One region of the Pseudoalteromonas sp. S558 genome, then DNA from elsewhere that is predicted to be linked to it. Evidence: predicted binding sites of a transcription regulator. Region 1 holds the regulator's gene; the other holds the start of a gene.

Region 1 (7,897 bases):
TTGATAAGAAAGTGCTTGTGTTGCACGCTCACGGTCTTGAATGTCCATTGCGCTAACAACGTCTTTATAAACGGTGTCTGGCAGGCTACGGAGTACTTCACCTAAGTCATCGTGGCCCATATCTTCAGTTGCGGCCGCAATATGCTTAGGTTCCATTTGGGCAATAATGCCTAAACGAACATCTTCAGATAATTCTTCAAGTACATCACCTTGTACATCAGGGTCAACTAATTGCCAAAGGAGTCGGCGAATTTTATGCGGTGATGATTCTAATAATAATGCAGTATCACAAGGAGCTGTTTTTGCTAACATGCGCCTAACTTGAACAAATTGACCACTGTTAAGCGACTGAGTCACTTGTTTTAGTTGTTGTAGTGGATAGTCTTGTTCAAAAGCTTCGGGCATTGGCATCCTTAATTAATTTTAATATTACTTTGGTAGGAGAGGTTAACTAATTTAATTTTACTTTTTAAGTATTTATTACTGACTATTCTTGTTCGTTAAATCGCTGTGATATCAGTTGGCCAACGGCGCCCAAGGCTTGCTCTGCATCAGGGCCTTCACATACTACCTTAACTTCTTTACCTTGGCTGCTTTCAAGTAGCATTAATGCGAGTACGCTATCACCCGCTGCTTCTTTTTCGTCTTGGAACAAGGTTATCGAAGCGTCAAACTTTACGGCTAATTGAGCTAATACAGTTGCAGCTCTAGCATGTAGCCCTAATTTGTTTTGTATTAAAAAGGTATCTTCTAAGCGCATACGTTACCCTACCTAAGCTGAACTGATTATTATTTTATGTGAAAATTATTTCTCTTGTTCTCGGTGGCGAATTTTTACATTGGGGTGTGTCATCGCAAAGCTTTCACCAATTGTTTGTGCTAAATACACTGAGCGATGTTGCCCACCAGTGCAGCCAATAGCAATCGTTAGGTAACTGCGGTTATTTCGTTCTAAATGCGGTAACCATGTTTGTACAAAAGTTTGAATTTGCCATGTGAACTTTTGCACTATGCTATGACTCGCTAAATAATCTTTAACAGGTTGATCTAAGCCATTTAACGGTTTTAACTCAGGCTCCCAGTGAGGGTTTGGCAAGAAGCGTGCATCAAATACATAATCTGCTTCTTTAGGGATGCCGTGTTTAAAACCAAACGATTCAAACGTGACAATAAGCTGCTTGTCTTTTTTTCCTAATATTTTTTCACGAATAGATTCAGCAAGTTGATGGACACTTAAGTCACTTGTGTCAATCATATAATCGGCTCGAGTGGTTAGCACATCAAGTAATTCTTTTTCTTTTTTGATTGCCAAATCAAGCGGCAGTGAGTCAACCGATAGGGGATGTAAGCGGCGTGTTTCAGAGAAACGTTTTATCAGTGTTTGATCTTCGCTGTCTAAATAAAATAAGGTAGGCTTTGCAAAACCGGGTAAGTATTCAAGAATATCATTAAACTGTTCTTGTTCCTTAGGAAGGTTTCGTACATCAATGCTCACTGCGATTTTATCGTAGTTATCAGAAACGCTGCGTACCAAAGAAGGTAACAGATTTAACGGAATGTTATCTACGCAATAATAACCTAAGTCTTCAACAACGCGTAAAGCAACCGACTTTCCAGAACCCGATCGGCCACTTATGATAATTAACTCCATTTATCACCCTTTATATTAATCACGATTGCTTAACAATAACTTGATACAGTTCGGTATCCGTTTTTGCACTGCGCAATTGCTTACAAAATTCTTTGTCGTTAAGTTTATCAGCAATGGTTGCGAGAGTCTTTAAGTGCTGCTGGTTATCACCATCTGGTACTATGAGTGCAACAAAAATATCAACGGGACGATTATCAATTGCATCAAAGCTAATAGGTGTTTCACTAACGAGTACTAAGGCTAAGGGCTCTTGTGCACCGCTCATTCGCCCGTGAGGGATCGCTATGCCTCTACCTATACCAGTACTGCCTAGCTTTTCTCTACTTAGTAAAGCGCTAAGAATATCTTGTTGAGAAAGGTACGGAAGCTTATCGTGAGCAAGTTCGCTGATAAACTCTAAAATTCTTTTTTTGCTATTAAAAAGGACCGCAGCTTTGCTGCAGTCCTGGCATATAAGTGAGCTTAATTTCATCATATTAGTGTCGAGCAAGCTTCTCTTTGTGTTTAATTACTTGGCGATCGAGCTTATCAATCAGCGAATCGATGGCAGCGTACATGTCTTGATGCTCAGTTGAGGCAAATAACTCAGCACCACTAACATGTATTGTTGCCTCTGCTTTTTGGCTTAGTTTTTCTACATCAAGAATGACATGAACATTATTAATATGATCAGAGTGTCTTTCTAGCTTCGCAAATTTGGTATTTATATAGTCTCTTAGTGAATCAGTTAATTCTACGTGACGACCAGTTAAGTTTAGTTGCATAAGCATTACCCTCTTTGTTTTGCGTCTTAAATCAGACTTTTTCGCTGATTTGACGGTGGAATAGCCAGAGATTCGCGATATTTTGCGATTGTACGTCTCGCTACTTTAATTCCTTGCTCAGCCAATATATCCGCTATTTTGCTATCACTCAATGGTTTTGCTGAGTTTTCTGCAGCGATTAATTTTCTGATAAGTGCACGTATTGCTGTAGATGAGCATTCACCGCCATTTTCGGTACTTACATGACTTGAGAAAAAGTATTTAAGCTCAAATATACCCCGAGGTGTATGCATATACTTTTGAGTGGTTACACGCGAAATAGTTGATTCGTGCATTTCCACCATTTCAGCAACATCATTTAAAACCATAGGTTTCATGGCCTCAGGACCATGTTCAAAAAAGCCTTGCTGCTGCTTAACAATGCAGTTAGTTACTTTTAATAATGTATCGTTTCTACTTTCTAAGCTTTTAATAAACCATTTAGCTTCTTGTAAATGCGAGCGTATAAACTGGCTATCACCGCTTGATTTAACCGTGCGAGACATCGCAGCATATTGGCTGTTTACGCGAATTTTTGGCATGCTATCTGGATTTAGTTCAACAACCCAGCGGCCTTTAATTTTTTTCACTGACACATCAGGAATTACATACTCAGACTCTTCCCTAACAATCGTATCTGCAGGCTTTGGGTTTAGCGTATGAATGAGTGTCATTACTTCTTTAAGCTCTTCTTCTTTGAGCTTCGTTTTTTTCATTAATGTACGATAGTCGCGAGCTGCTAATAAGTCTATGTGCTCGGTTAAAATCATTTTTGTTTCATTAATATAGGGTGTTTCTTTATCAAACTGGTTAAGTTGAATGCACAAACACTCTTGTAAACTACGCGCTGCTATACCTACAGGATCAAATAATTGAATGCGTTTTAAAACAGCTTCTATTTCATCAAGTTCAACTTCATTATCATCTTCGTTTTCTTGGTTGAAGCTTTCGAGAATCTCTTCACAACTCAGTGTTAAAATGCCTGAATCATCTACTGCTTCTACAATAGCAATCGCAATCGCTTCATCAGTAGGGCTAAATGGCGTTAGTTGAAGTTGCCACATTAAATACTCGTGGAGCGTTTCCGTAGAGGCACCTTGGTATATAGACTCGTCTTCAGGCATTGGACCTGATGAGGAGGCTGGAGCTGCACTCATGTACTCGTCCCAGCTAACATCCATCGCCATGTCGTCACTTACCGTATCTTTAGCAAGTGCTTCGCCGCTGTCTTGTTCGTATTCGCTTGGAGCATCGTCGGCAGATGCGCTAACTGTTATATCATCGGTGTCTGCTTTTTGTTCATTTTTACCTGCAGCGTCTTCAGAATAGTCTTGTTCCTCAACCTCTAAAAGTGGGTTGCTGTCGAGCGCTTCTTGTATTTCTTGCTGGAGATCCAATGTACTGAGTTGCAACAAACGAATAGCTTGTTGCAATTGTGGAGTCATTGTAAGTTGCTGGCCCATGCGCAGCTGTAGTGATTGCCTCATGTATCTCTAACAATCCTTTTATGTTGTTATAATTAATACTAGCAGATGCTTAAAGACATGGCGTAAATGTTACAGCCTAAATTGCTCGCCTAAGTAAACATCGCGTACTGTTTTGTCATTTAATACGTGTTCTGGAGTACCTGATGCAATCAGCTCTCCATGAGAAACAATGTAGGCTTTTTCGCAAACATCAAGGGTTTCTCTTACGTTATGATCGGTAATTAACACACCAATCCCACGATTTTTAAGATGTTCTATGATTTTTTTTATATCAAGTACAGAGATTGGGTCAACGCCCGCAAACGGTTCATCTAATAATATAAACTTGGGATTAGCCGCTAATGCGCGGGCTATCTCTACGCGGCGACGTTCACCACCCGATAACGCCATACCTTGGCTGTCACGGATATGTTGAATATTAAATTCGTCTAATAAATTATTTAGTGTATCTTCTCTTTGCTGCTTCTTAAGCTCTTTACGTGTTTCTAAAATTGCCATTAAGTTTTGATAAACAGTTAGCTTTCTAAAAATTGAAGACTCTTGTGGTAAGTAGCCTATGCCTAATCTAGCACGACTGTGCATAGGTAAAAGAGTAATATCGTTATCGTCGATAGATATTTTTCCTTTATCGCTAGGTACTAAGCCCACAATCATATAAAACGTGGTGGTTTTACCAGCGCCGTTTGGGCCAAGTAAGCCAACAATACTGCCAGCTTTAACTTCAAGGCCGACGTTTTTTACAACTTCACGGCCTTTATAGCTTTTGGCTAATAGTTCTGCTTTTAATGTGCTCATGGTTGGCCTTTATCGCTTGTTTTACTTTTTTTAGCTTCAATAGGCACTAAAATTGTGTGAACGCGATCCGTTGAATTTTCATCTTTTTCAGCGCTAATTAATTGCTGTTCTATGTCGTAAGTAATACTTTTTGCATTTATTTTTTGCCCAGCTTGCGATACTTGCGCATTACCAACAAGCGTTAAAAAACGCTTAGATACATCGTAACGCACTTCATCAGCACTTGCGCTCATAGTCGTGCCGTCGGGTTGTTTTTCTTCAAAATGTGCCGGACTGCCTGTGGCAATTAATAGCTGCTTATTATCACCGAGCTCTTCGCGTTTGTGTACTTCTAAGCGGTCGGCGGTAATGCGGCGATTTCCGTGAATAATTTCAACGTTTTTCTCGAAAATACCCACATTGGCTTTTAATTGGCCTTCTTGTTTATCGGCACTTATTGAGATTTGGTTGGCAGCCGGTTGATTCGACTGCTCTGCTGCATTACTGTTAAATGCTAATAAAAACGTTGGGATAATAAGTATTTTTGAAAATTTATTGGTCATAATATATGGTTCGCGTATGGTTAATAAGTTTTATCACTTCGGTTTTTAGATCGGCTTCAAGGCCTTTACCAGTGATCTTTAAATTAGGTCCAGTTACAACTACAGGTTGCTCTGAGCGCATTGTCAGTAGCTTTATATCTACTTGAATATTATCGGCATCGATTTTTTCTATCATTGCTTTATCGGTTAGATTTTTAGCGACAACATTACCTTCTAAAATTAATTGTTTACCTTCGTACAGGGTTGCTTCATCAGCATTAATGCGCCAAGCCTGTTTTTCGTTATATAAAGTAAAAATAGGTTTTTCAAAAAAGGTAAAACCTAATTGTTGATATAACTCCATTTTGGCAGCAGTCACTTTGTGACTTATTTTGCCCTGCTCATCATACGCAGTTTGTTTTAGTTCTATTGCAGTATAATCAGGCTCAGCTATAACCTCAGATGCGCTCTGTGTAGTAATGTTTGTTTGCGTAAAATAAGGGTACCAAAGCCAAACCATACAGCTGATGAATAAAACGCTTAATATTATGCGCGCTATATTCATGAACTTGTACCTTGTGTGGTCAGTGGGTGCCCATTTTCTAGCATTAATAAGTCTGTAAGCTCTCTTACTGCACCGAAGCCGCCAGACATTTGTGTGGTGTAGTGTGACAGGCGCTTAATTAGCGGGTGAGCATCGTTAACAGCGACTGCAAAGCCAACTAATTCCATCACTGGCATGTCAGGACCATCATCACCAATATAAGCAATTTGTTCATCCGTTAGATCAAGTTTATGTTTTAGTTCTTCATAAGCAACGAGTTTATTTTCTTGACCTTGGTAGATGTGTTGTATGGTCAAGCTACTCATACGGTTTTGTACAATTTGCGAGTGACGTCCAGTAATAACCGCAACGTTAAAGCCGCTATTAATGAGCGCTTTTATACCAAACCCATCTTTAGTATTAAATGCTTTTAGTTCTTCACCTTGGTTGCCTAAGTAAATACGCCCATCAGAAAATACACCATCAATATCGCAAATAAGCAATTTTACTTTTTTAGCACGTGCTTTAGCATCATCGCTTAGCGGTTGATAGAGTTCTTCAAATTGCATTTATAATACTCCTGCTTTCAATAAGTCTTGCATATTTAGTGCACCGATAGGCTGGTTTTGCTCATTGACAATAATTAAACCATTAATACGTTTATGTTCCATAATATTAAGTGCTTCGGCAGCCAGCATGTCTTGGGTTGCGGTCGTACATGATTTAGTCATTACTTCGCTAATTTGCGTGGTATGAATATCAACTCGTTGCTCTAAAATGCGACGTAAATCGCCATCAGTAAATAGTCCCGTTAACTGTTGGTTTTCATCAACAATAGAGGTCATTCCTAAACCTTTAGCTGACATTTCAATCAGTGCGTCTTTTACTGTTTGTGAAATATTAATAATAGGCGTGTTTGCGCCGCCGTGCATAACATCTTTCAAAGTAAGTAATAAGCGTTTGCCCAAGCTGCCACCTGGATGTGAAAGTGCAAAGTCATCGGCAGTAAATCCACGGGCTTCTAAAAGGGCGACAGCTATTGCATCGCCCATAGCAAGTGTTGCTGTGGTACTTGCTGTTGGTGCGAGGCCTAACGGGCAGGCTTCTTGTTCTACTTTTATGCATACGTGTACGTTTGCAAGTGTTGCCATGGTTGACTTTTCATTACCCGTCATCGCTATCATTTTTGCGCCAAGGCGTTTTAACACGGGAATAATATTTAAAACTTCGCTAGTCTCACCTGAGTTGGAAAGAAGCATTACCACATCATTTTTAGTGATCATTCCTAAGTCCCCGTGGCTTGCTTCACCAGGGTGTACAAAAAAAGCGGGACTACCAGTACTGGCTAGTGTGGCTGCTATTTTATTGCCAATATGACCGGATTTACCCATGCCAATAACAATAGTGCGACCTTTACAATCGTATATTAATTGACAAGCTTGATGAAAGTTTTCATCTACATATTGTGCAATATCACTCAGTGCTTGGCGCTCTATGTTTAAAACGCGAAGGCCTTGTTCAATAAAGTTTAGCGCTGCCATTATTTACCCTACTTGACTGAAAATATATCCTTGATAGCCCAAAAATGCGATTAACAATAGGCTACCTTCTACTCTATTGATGCGTTGTGTGCCTCTAAAGTTCAATGACATAACAATAAGCGCAATTGTTGCACCAATCATTATTAGTATGTCACGACTTGCTACAGAAGGGTCAATGATTGATGGGTTGATAATACCAGCCAGTGGTAACACCGCTAAAATATTAAAAATATTTGAGCCAACAATATTACCCAGAGCTAAGTCATCTTCGTTTTTAAGCACACCGGCAATAGAAGCTGCAAGCTCTGGTAAACTGGTGCCAATAGCAATAATAGTTAGGCCAATTACTAGGTCGCTTAGACCAAAAAACTTAGCAATGTCGACAGCAGAACCAATTAAAAAATATGAGCTGACAGGGAGTAATATCATGCCAATGACTAACCAAAATACAGCATTTTTTGTTGGTACATTGCTAGGCACGTCATCACAGGCTTCTGATACAAATGGGTCGTCTTGATTTTTTGCACGCATAGATACAATAATTAATCCGCCAAT
Region 2 (7,897 bases), on a different contig from region 1:
TAAGCGTATGGCAACGGTATTTATTGAATATAAACCATCAGGTAAAAAAGATGCAGACGGTAAAGCACTTCCACCTATTAAGGTAGAAGAAGTAATAAACGTAGCAACAATTCAAGCTCGCCTTGATCGCTCGTTCCGTATTACGGGTATTGATAACCCTGCTGAAGCGCATAACTTAAGTTTACTACTTCGTGCTGGTGCGCTTGTAGCGCCAATTCAAATTGTTGAAGAACGCACGGTAGGACCAAGCTTAGGCCAAGAAAACATTGAAGCAGGTATGACTGCGGTTGCACTTGGTTTTGCGTTTGTACTGGTGTTTATGCTTGTGTACTACAAAGGCTTTGGTATGGTGGCAAACCTTGCACTTGCGGCTAACTTAGTACTGATTGTAGGTGTTATGTCGTTAATTCCAGGTGCTACGCTTACTTTGCCAGGTATTGCCGGTATTGTACTAACAGTTGGTATGGCTGTTGATGCTAACGTGCTTATTTTTGAACGCATTCGTGAAGAGCTGGCCGATGGCCGCAGCCCTCAACAGGCGATTCATTTTGGTTACGATAGTGCCTTTAGCACTATTTTTGATGCCAACATCACTACATTAATCGCTGCCATTATATTGTTCGCAGTAGGCACCGGCCCAATAGCAGGCTTTGCGGTTACGCTTGCGATTGGTATTTTAACTTCAATGTTTACAGCTATTGTTGGCACCCGTGCGATAATCAACTTGTTTGTTGGCGGTAAACGCATTGAAAAACTTTCTATTTAAGGAGCAGACATGCAAATTTTAAGTTTGGGTACTCGAACCCTTCGTTTCATGTCTCTTCGAAAAGTGGCTATGGGCTTTTCGACGTTATTAATTTTAGCGTCGTTTGCATCAATTTTTGTTAAAGGCTTAAACTTTGGTTTAGATTTTACCGGCGGTACTGCGGTAGAAGTTGGTTTTTCACAGCCAGCTGATCTTAAAAAAGTACGTGATGCGCTAGCTGATAACGGTTTTGCTGATGCATCGGTACAACTGTTTGGTTCAAGCCAAGAGATTTTGGTTCGATTAGCACCACGCGGCAGTGATGTAAAAGCGGAAGTAATTGGTAACCAAGTAATCGATGCACTTAAAAAAGCAGACGACAGCGTAGTAATGCGCCGTATTGAGTTTGTTGGCCCAAGTGTAGGTGAAGACTTAAAAGAGCAGGGTGGCTTGGCCATGTTAACTGCGCTTATTTGTATCTTGATCTATGTTGCATTTCGCTTTGAATGGCGCTTTGCTGTGGGTGCGGTAGGTGCACTATTACATGATGTTATTATTACTGTAGGTTTGTTTTCTGTATTAGGTTTAGAGTTTGATTTAACTATATTAGCGGCAATCCTTGCGGTAATTGGTTATTCACTTAACGATACTATTGTTGTATCGGACCGTATTCGTGAAAACTTCCGTAAAGTACGCATCGACGATACCGTTGAAATTATTGATATTTCACTTACGCAAACACTTAACCGTACACTTGTAACATCAATCACCACTATTTTAGTATTGATTGCCTTGTTTGCATGGGGCGGACAAACTATCCACGGTTTTGCAACTGCATTGCTGTTTGGTGTGTTTATTGGTACTTATTCTTCAATTTATGTAGCCAGCTCGGTTGCTCTTGCAATGGGCGTAAGCAAAGAAGATTTAATACCAGAAGTAATTGAAAAAGAAGGCGCAGACCAAGACGCTATGCCGTAATGGATTTGTAACTGCTTTATAAAAAAACCGCTCCTTGAGCGGTTTTTTATTGTCTGTTGTTTGGCTATCTGCCATATAACGGTCATACAGGGTTGTTACTTTGTCGCTCTTATCATAATTATAATTGGGCCTAGCAGTGACTGTGCAACGTAAAGTTTTAGAATATATTTTAGATAACGGTGAAATAACCACATTATTCCAACCTATTTTTGATATATCTAATCACACTATTTTAGGCTACGAAGCCCTTAGTCGAGGGCCTAAAAATAGCCCTTTAGAGATGCCAAATAAGCTCTTTGCAGTTGCTCATGAACATGGACTGATTTCTGAACTTGAGTTGTTATGCCGCTCCAAAGCAATCGAAAATTTTGTAAAGTTGGCCTTGCAAGGAAAACTGTTTTTGAATGTAAGCCCTAAAACTTTACTCGATCCGTGCCACCCCAAAGGAGAAACCCTGCACTTAATTGAGCAATTTGGTTTAGCGGCCAATCGCGTAGTGATAGAGGTGACGGAGCAAGAAAAAGTAGACGACGGTTTCTTGTTGTTAAAAACTATAGCGCATTATCGAGAGCTGGGTTTTACCATAGCAATAGACGATCTGGGAGCTGGCTATTCAGGGCTAAAGCAGTGGTCAGAGTTACAGCCCAACTATGTAAAAATAGATCGTTACTTTATAGATTACTGCGATCAAAGTGAGGTTAAAAAAGAGTTTTTAAAATCAATTACCGTGCTGGCTAGAGCAACTAACACCTCCGTGATTGCTGAGGGGATTGAGCGTCCGGAAGAGTTGGCATTAGTCGAGGGTTTAGGTATTAAAAATGTACAAGGTTTTTTACTCGAAAAGCCAAGTCAGCAACCAAGTTACGATTTTAGATCAGAGCAAATACAAGCCCTTACGCTAAAGGAAAAAGATCAATTTGATCAATCTATGGCAATAGGGTTGCTAAACCTCACACAAGCTCAAATTGGCAGTGAAACACGCTGTAAAGATGCTCATAAGCTATTTGAACAGGATAAGTCGATTATTAGTATCGCGGTATTAAACCAGCAAAGTCAGCCTGTGGGGCTACTACACAAGGATCAACTAACCGAAGTGTTTGCGGCACCTTATGGCCATGCGCTTTACGATAAGCGCCCAGTGACAGCCTTAATGGATAAGCATCCATTGGTTGTCGACGAAAATCAAAAACTAGATACGGTGAGCCAGCAAATAACGGAGCAAGATTTTGATATTCGTCGTCATATTGTGATTACACGCAATAATAAGTATTTGGGATTAGCGCCACTTAGAGATATTTTAAAACATATAACAGAAGAAAAAATTCGTCACGCCCAGCATGCTAACCCGTTAACGATGTTACCTGGCAATGTGGCAATAAATGAAACAATCGAGCAGAGATTGCGAAGCAAAGATAAGTTTTCTCTAGCTTACATTGACTTAAACCATTTTAAGCAATTTAATGATTTATATGGCTATGCCAGTGGCGACAGTGTGATCAAGCTGTTAGCGGATGTAACCGTGCAAGCTTGCGCAAACAGTGCTAACTTTGTAGGACATATTGGTGGCGACGACTTTATGGTTGTGTTTGATCAAACCGACGCGGTCGCTATTTGTAATACTATTATTGAACAATTTGAACAGCAGTCGAGAGTCTTCTTTACACCTGAGCATATAAACAATAAAGGGTACTGGGCAACAAATCGCGAAGGCGAAAAGCAATTTGTGCCTTTACTTACTTTATCAATAGGCTTAGTGGAACCTGATTTACAGCAGTGTAAAAATAGTCATCAAGTCGCTGCATTAGCAACGGATGCTAAAAAAGAAGCCAAACGATATCGCCATAGCTATCTTTTTATATGTAAACGCAGAAGGCCAGCCCCCGCAGTAGTGCGCTTAACAACTAATAAAAGGGCGATTTAAAACCATAGGTGATAACTAAAATGATAACTATGTTGCCATTGAAGTATTTAATTAGTGCGATAAGTTTATTTGCGTGTAGCGCGATAGCAAACGAGGTTAATATTGTACATATTGCACAAGAGCAGCGTGAGCAATATGTTCCTGACGATTACTTGAAAAAACTACTCAGCAAAGCGCTCGTCAGCGCACAGTATCCTGCAGATATTCGAAGTGTATTTATTCACCCTCACCAGCAACGGATTTTAATTGCGCTTGATACAGAAAAATTAGATTTATATTGGAGTATGAGCAGCCCGGAGCGAGAATCATTAGCTATAGCGATTAAAATACCTTTATTTAAAGGCTACATAGGCAAAAGGGCATTACTGGCCAGTAAAGACAGCTTGGCTAGTTTTAAAGGTGTTAATACCATAGAGCAGCTTAGCAAGCTTTCTGCTGTGCAAGGGCATGATTGGCCTGATACCAAAATAATGGAATTCAATGGCTTGCATGTAAGGCCACTTGCAAATTATCAAGCGATGTTTACTTTAACCAGCAGTGGGCGTATCGATTATTTTCCGCGTTCATTTATAGAGGTGCATTCTGACCTTGCGGCTAACAAGCAAAGCAACCTCTCAATTGTACCTAATCTTTTCATAAGCTATCCAACTGGATGTTATTTCTTTGTATCAAAGCGTAAACCAGAGCTTGCAGAGGCAATTGAAAAAGGATTAAAAATAATGCAAAAAAATGGAGAGTTTGATGCGTTGTTTAATGAGTACTTTGCCAAAGAGATAAATAACTTGCCTTACAGTAAAGCTGATACTGTTGAAATTAAACTCGACAACCCTTATTTTTAGGCACAAAAAAAGGAGCCCAAGCTCCTTTTTAACATGCTATTAAACGCATTAAATTAGCGAAGTAACGACTCAGTTAATACTGGACGAATTTCACGAATAATTGCTTGAGTGAGTTTTGGCGAACCACAGATGATATTGCCACTGTGGTTATAGTTATTGCCACCAGCGAAATCTACAACCATACCGCCCGCTTCTTTAACCATTAGTTCGCCCGCAGCAGAGTTCCACGGTTTTAAACCAATTTCAAAAAATCCATCAACACGACCCGCTGCAACATATGCCATATCTAAAGCAGAACAACCCGCACGACGAATGTCTGCAGTGTGAACAAATAATGCTTTAAACGCTTCGGTGTATGCATCCATGTGGTTTTTGTTTTTGAAAGGGAAACCAGTAGCAAGTACAGTGCCTGCAAGAACCGTAGTTTTGCTAACACGTAAGCGTTTGCTATTAAGTTGAGTACCTTGACCGCGAGATGCAGTGAAAAGTTCACCACGAATTGGATCATAGATAACAGCTTGGTCTAAACGACCTTTAACTTTAAGTGCGATAGAAACCGCATAATGAGGGATGCCTTTGATGAAATTAGTTGTTCCATCGATAGGATCTACAATCCATTGGTAATCATCATCCTTGCCTTTATGCTCACCTAATTCTTCACCAACAATAGAGTGAGTAGGGTAAGACTGTAAAATAGTGTCACGAATTACGGCTTCGGCTTCTTTATCAATGTTAGTTACTAAGTCGTTAGCGCCTTTTTGTTGCACTTCAACTTTTGATAAATCTTCACTTGCGCGAAGTAAAATTTTGCCTGCGTTGCGCGCAGCGCGAACCGCAATGTTTAACATTGGATGCATGGAGTTACCTTTGGGTTGTAAAAGAACGTTTATATATTTCAGCCGGCGTATTTTAGCGACTTTTGACATAAAGTAAACAATAAACCCCAAATACTTATGTTTGTTTTTTATACAACATTGAAAGTTTAGCGTATTTATTAAAATATTTAGAGGGGATGCTGCTTTTAAAATAAAAAACTAAAAATAACACTTTACCTAAAGTTAGCTTGAGGTTTTATCGTGTGCCTAAATTAATAAACAGGAACACATTATGTATTTAGAGCACGTTAATTTAGTCGCTAATAATATTGAGAGCATGCTTAAATTTTATCAAGCCGTCTTTCCGAATTGGTCAATTAGAAGTGAAGGCGAGGGTACTTGGTATGGAAAGCCCAGACGCTGGGTACACTTTGGCGATGACACCCATTACATAGCAATAAGCGATCATGGTGAAGGTGAAAACAGAAACCTATCGGGTCATCAGGTGGGTTTTGCGCACTTTGCTTATGTAACTAATAACCTAGATGAGGTAATAATACGTTTAAATAAAGCAGGCTTTGTAATAAGTAAGGATGGCAGTGACAACCCATTTAGAAAAAACGTCTACTTTGTTGATCCGGCGGGTTTTGAAGTAGAGTTTGTCGAGTATTTAAGTGATATCCCCAGTGAAAGAAATAATGATTTGTAGCTTTATACTAAGCACCGTAAATTACGGTGCTTAAACATACTCAATATTATTGACGATTATTACCAGCTCCCAGCTGGGTTTTTAGCTCATTAGCAAAACTTATAAATTTTTCTTTTATGGTGCGTTTAATTTTTACTTCAACAGAGCCTAACACTGCTCTTCCTTCAATATGAATAGTGGGTCCTTGGCGCTTATTGAGCGATACCGATTTATTTTCAAGGCTACTTAAAATACAAAACATTTTAGACACTACGTTTACATGCTCCGGTACGTAAATTTCATCGCTGCCAAAAATACAATTAACGTGAATAGTCACATTTTGATGAGCAAAAATAGCGTCAGTAAAATCAAGTACCACCGAACCCATAAAATTGCTTAGATAAATATTTTTTGGCACAACCCATTGGCCACTTCGCTCGTTAGAGCCCAAGATGCTGCGTAGCGTAAAGTCATCATCACTGTTTTGCTGTGCACTGTAGTGTGGTGTGAACTGCGATTGTTTTTCGGCTTTGTATTGCTGATCGGTATTAAGTGTTAAATCTTCTACTAAGGCGAGTAGGGCTTCGTTATTAGATGCATCCATCGCTTTATCTAAGCGCCTTTCAAATGCATCAACAGAAATAATTCCATGACTGTAATTATAAATTAATTGATCAATGACTTGTTCGCGCACTTGCTCTATTGGACGGTCTTCAACTTTTACAGACATGGGCATTCCTTATTATATTCGCTATTAATATTGCTCTTGTTAGTTTGATTGCAAATCATATACCACTTATAAGTACTTTAATTATCAATGGGTTAATTTTTAACTCGTTTTTTTATTTCGTTATATTAACGATAGATTAACCAAAACAGCAATTATCTAGCTAATTTTACTATTTGAGAAAGTTTTACCGATAAGTCTGTAAATACTGGCATAGCCATAATCAAATTATTATCAGAATTAAGCTTAACTCATTGATTTTTAATATTAAATAAAGTTGGCCTAAAGTTCGCATTAATAAAAGTGTCTTTAATCAAAAGGAGAAAGATTATGAAAACATTTAACAAATCTATTATCGCGGCTTTAGTTCTTGGTTCTACGGCTATGAGTGCCCAAGCAAACAGCTGGGAAAACGAAAGTAAAGATGCTTGGATTGATGGTAAGGCAGAAACAGTTCTTCTTATGAACACTAATCTAAACAACTTTGACATTAATACAGATGTAAAAAATGGCAAGGTAGTACTTACAGGTAAAGTTGATAGCGAAGTAGAAAAAGAGCTAGCAGAAGAACTTGTACTTAGCCTAGACGGCGTATCTGGTGTTGACAACAGCCTTACAGTTGTTAAAAATATGGATACTAAACACACAGACAAAGACATGATGAACGATGATGATAACGACTTAACTGACGCTAAAATCACCACAGTAATCACAACGCGTTTCCTGTTTGACTCAGAAGTGGGCGGAACAGATATTGACGTTGATACCGACAACGGTATAGTAACCCTTAATGGTTCTGTAGAATCTGAAGCTGAAAAACAGCTAGCAGTTAAAATCGCTAAAAATGCTGAAGATGTTCGTGACGTAGTTGATGAGTTAACTATCGTTGCTGAATAACACAGTGTAGCTAAAACCCAGCATTGCTGGGTTTTACGTTTTTTATACCAATAACATTAAATCAGTGAGCTATTTAATGCTATAGAAAGGTCATATTTTTAATGAAATTGGTATTAATACTTAATTTAAATGGAGTTTTATCGTGGATATCATTCGTATAATATTATCTGTTTTATTGCCGCCGCTGGGTGTGTTTTTACAGGTAGGCTTAGGTTTACATTTTTGGTTAAATATTTTACTAACCTTGTTAGGCTATTTCCCAGGACTGATACATGCAATTTATATTA

Evidence for each region. Region 1 encodes sigma-54, which starts transcription at its own class of promoters, with help from an activator protein. Its sites were predicted from a motif close to GTTGGCACGNNNNTNGNNT; they were not measured.
Region 2: the regulator sigma-54 is predicted to act here: its motif matches at 6,990-7,008, upstream of CWB66_RS01845 (BON domain-containing protein).

Annotation. Positions count from the first base shown of each region.
Region 1 is NZ_PNDU01000077.1:60,427-68,323, reverse strand. It holds gene mgtE (magnesium transporter) at 1-405, opposite strand, end outside; gene CWB66_RS06255 (HPr family phosphocarrier protein) at 488-760, opposite strand; gene rapZ (RNase adapter RapZ) at 806-1,651, opposite strand; gene ptsN (PTS IIA-like nitrogen regulatory protein PtsN) at 1,671-2,123, opposite strand; gene hpf (ribosome hibernation promoting factor) at 2,128-2,415, opposite strand; gene CWB66_RS06235 (RNA polymerase factor sigma-54) at 2,442-3,941, opposite strand; gene lptB (LPS export ABC transporter ATP-binding protein) at 4,011-4,736, opposite strand; gene lptA (lipopolysaccharide transport periplasmic protein LptA) at 4,733-5,278, opposite strand; gene lptC (LPS export ABC transporter periplasmic protein LptC) at 5,268-5,822, opposite strand; gene kdsC (3-deoxy-manno-octulosonate-8-phosphatase KdsC) at 5,819-6,370, opposite strand; gene CWB66_RS06210 (KpsF/GutQ family sugar-phosphate isomerase) at 6,371-7,342, opposite strand; gene CWB66_RS06205 (calcium/sodium antiporter) at 7,346-7,897, opposite strand, start outside.
Region 2 is NZ_PNDU01000019.1:22,677-30,573, forward strand. It holds gene secD (protein translocase subunit SecD) at 1-766, shown strand, start outside; gene secF (protein translocase subunit SecF) at 776-1,723, shown strand; gene CWB66_RS01820 (bifunctional diguanylate cyclase/phosphodiesterase) at 1,860-3,644, shown strand; gene CWB66_RS01825 (substrate-binding periplasmic protein) at 3,674-4,483, shown strand; gene suhB (inositol-1-monophosphatase) at 4,537-5,340, opposite strand; gene CWB66_RS01835 (VOC family protein) at 5,591-6,007, shown strand; gene CWB66_RS01840 (LiaF domain-containing protein) at 6,054-6,716, opposite strand; gene CWB66_RS01845 (BON domain-containing protein) at 7,044-7,610, shown strand; gene CWB66_RS01850 (YqaE/Pmp3 family membrane protein) at 7,753-7,897, shown strand, end outside.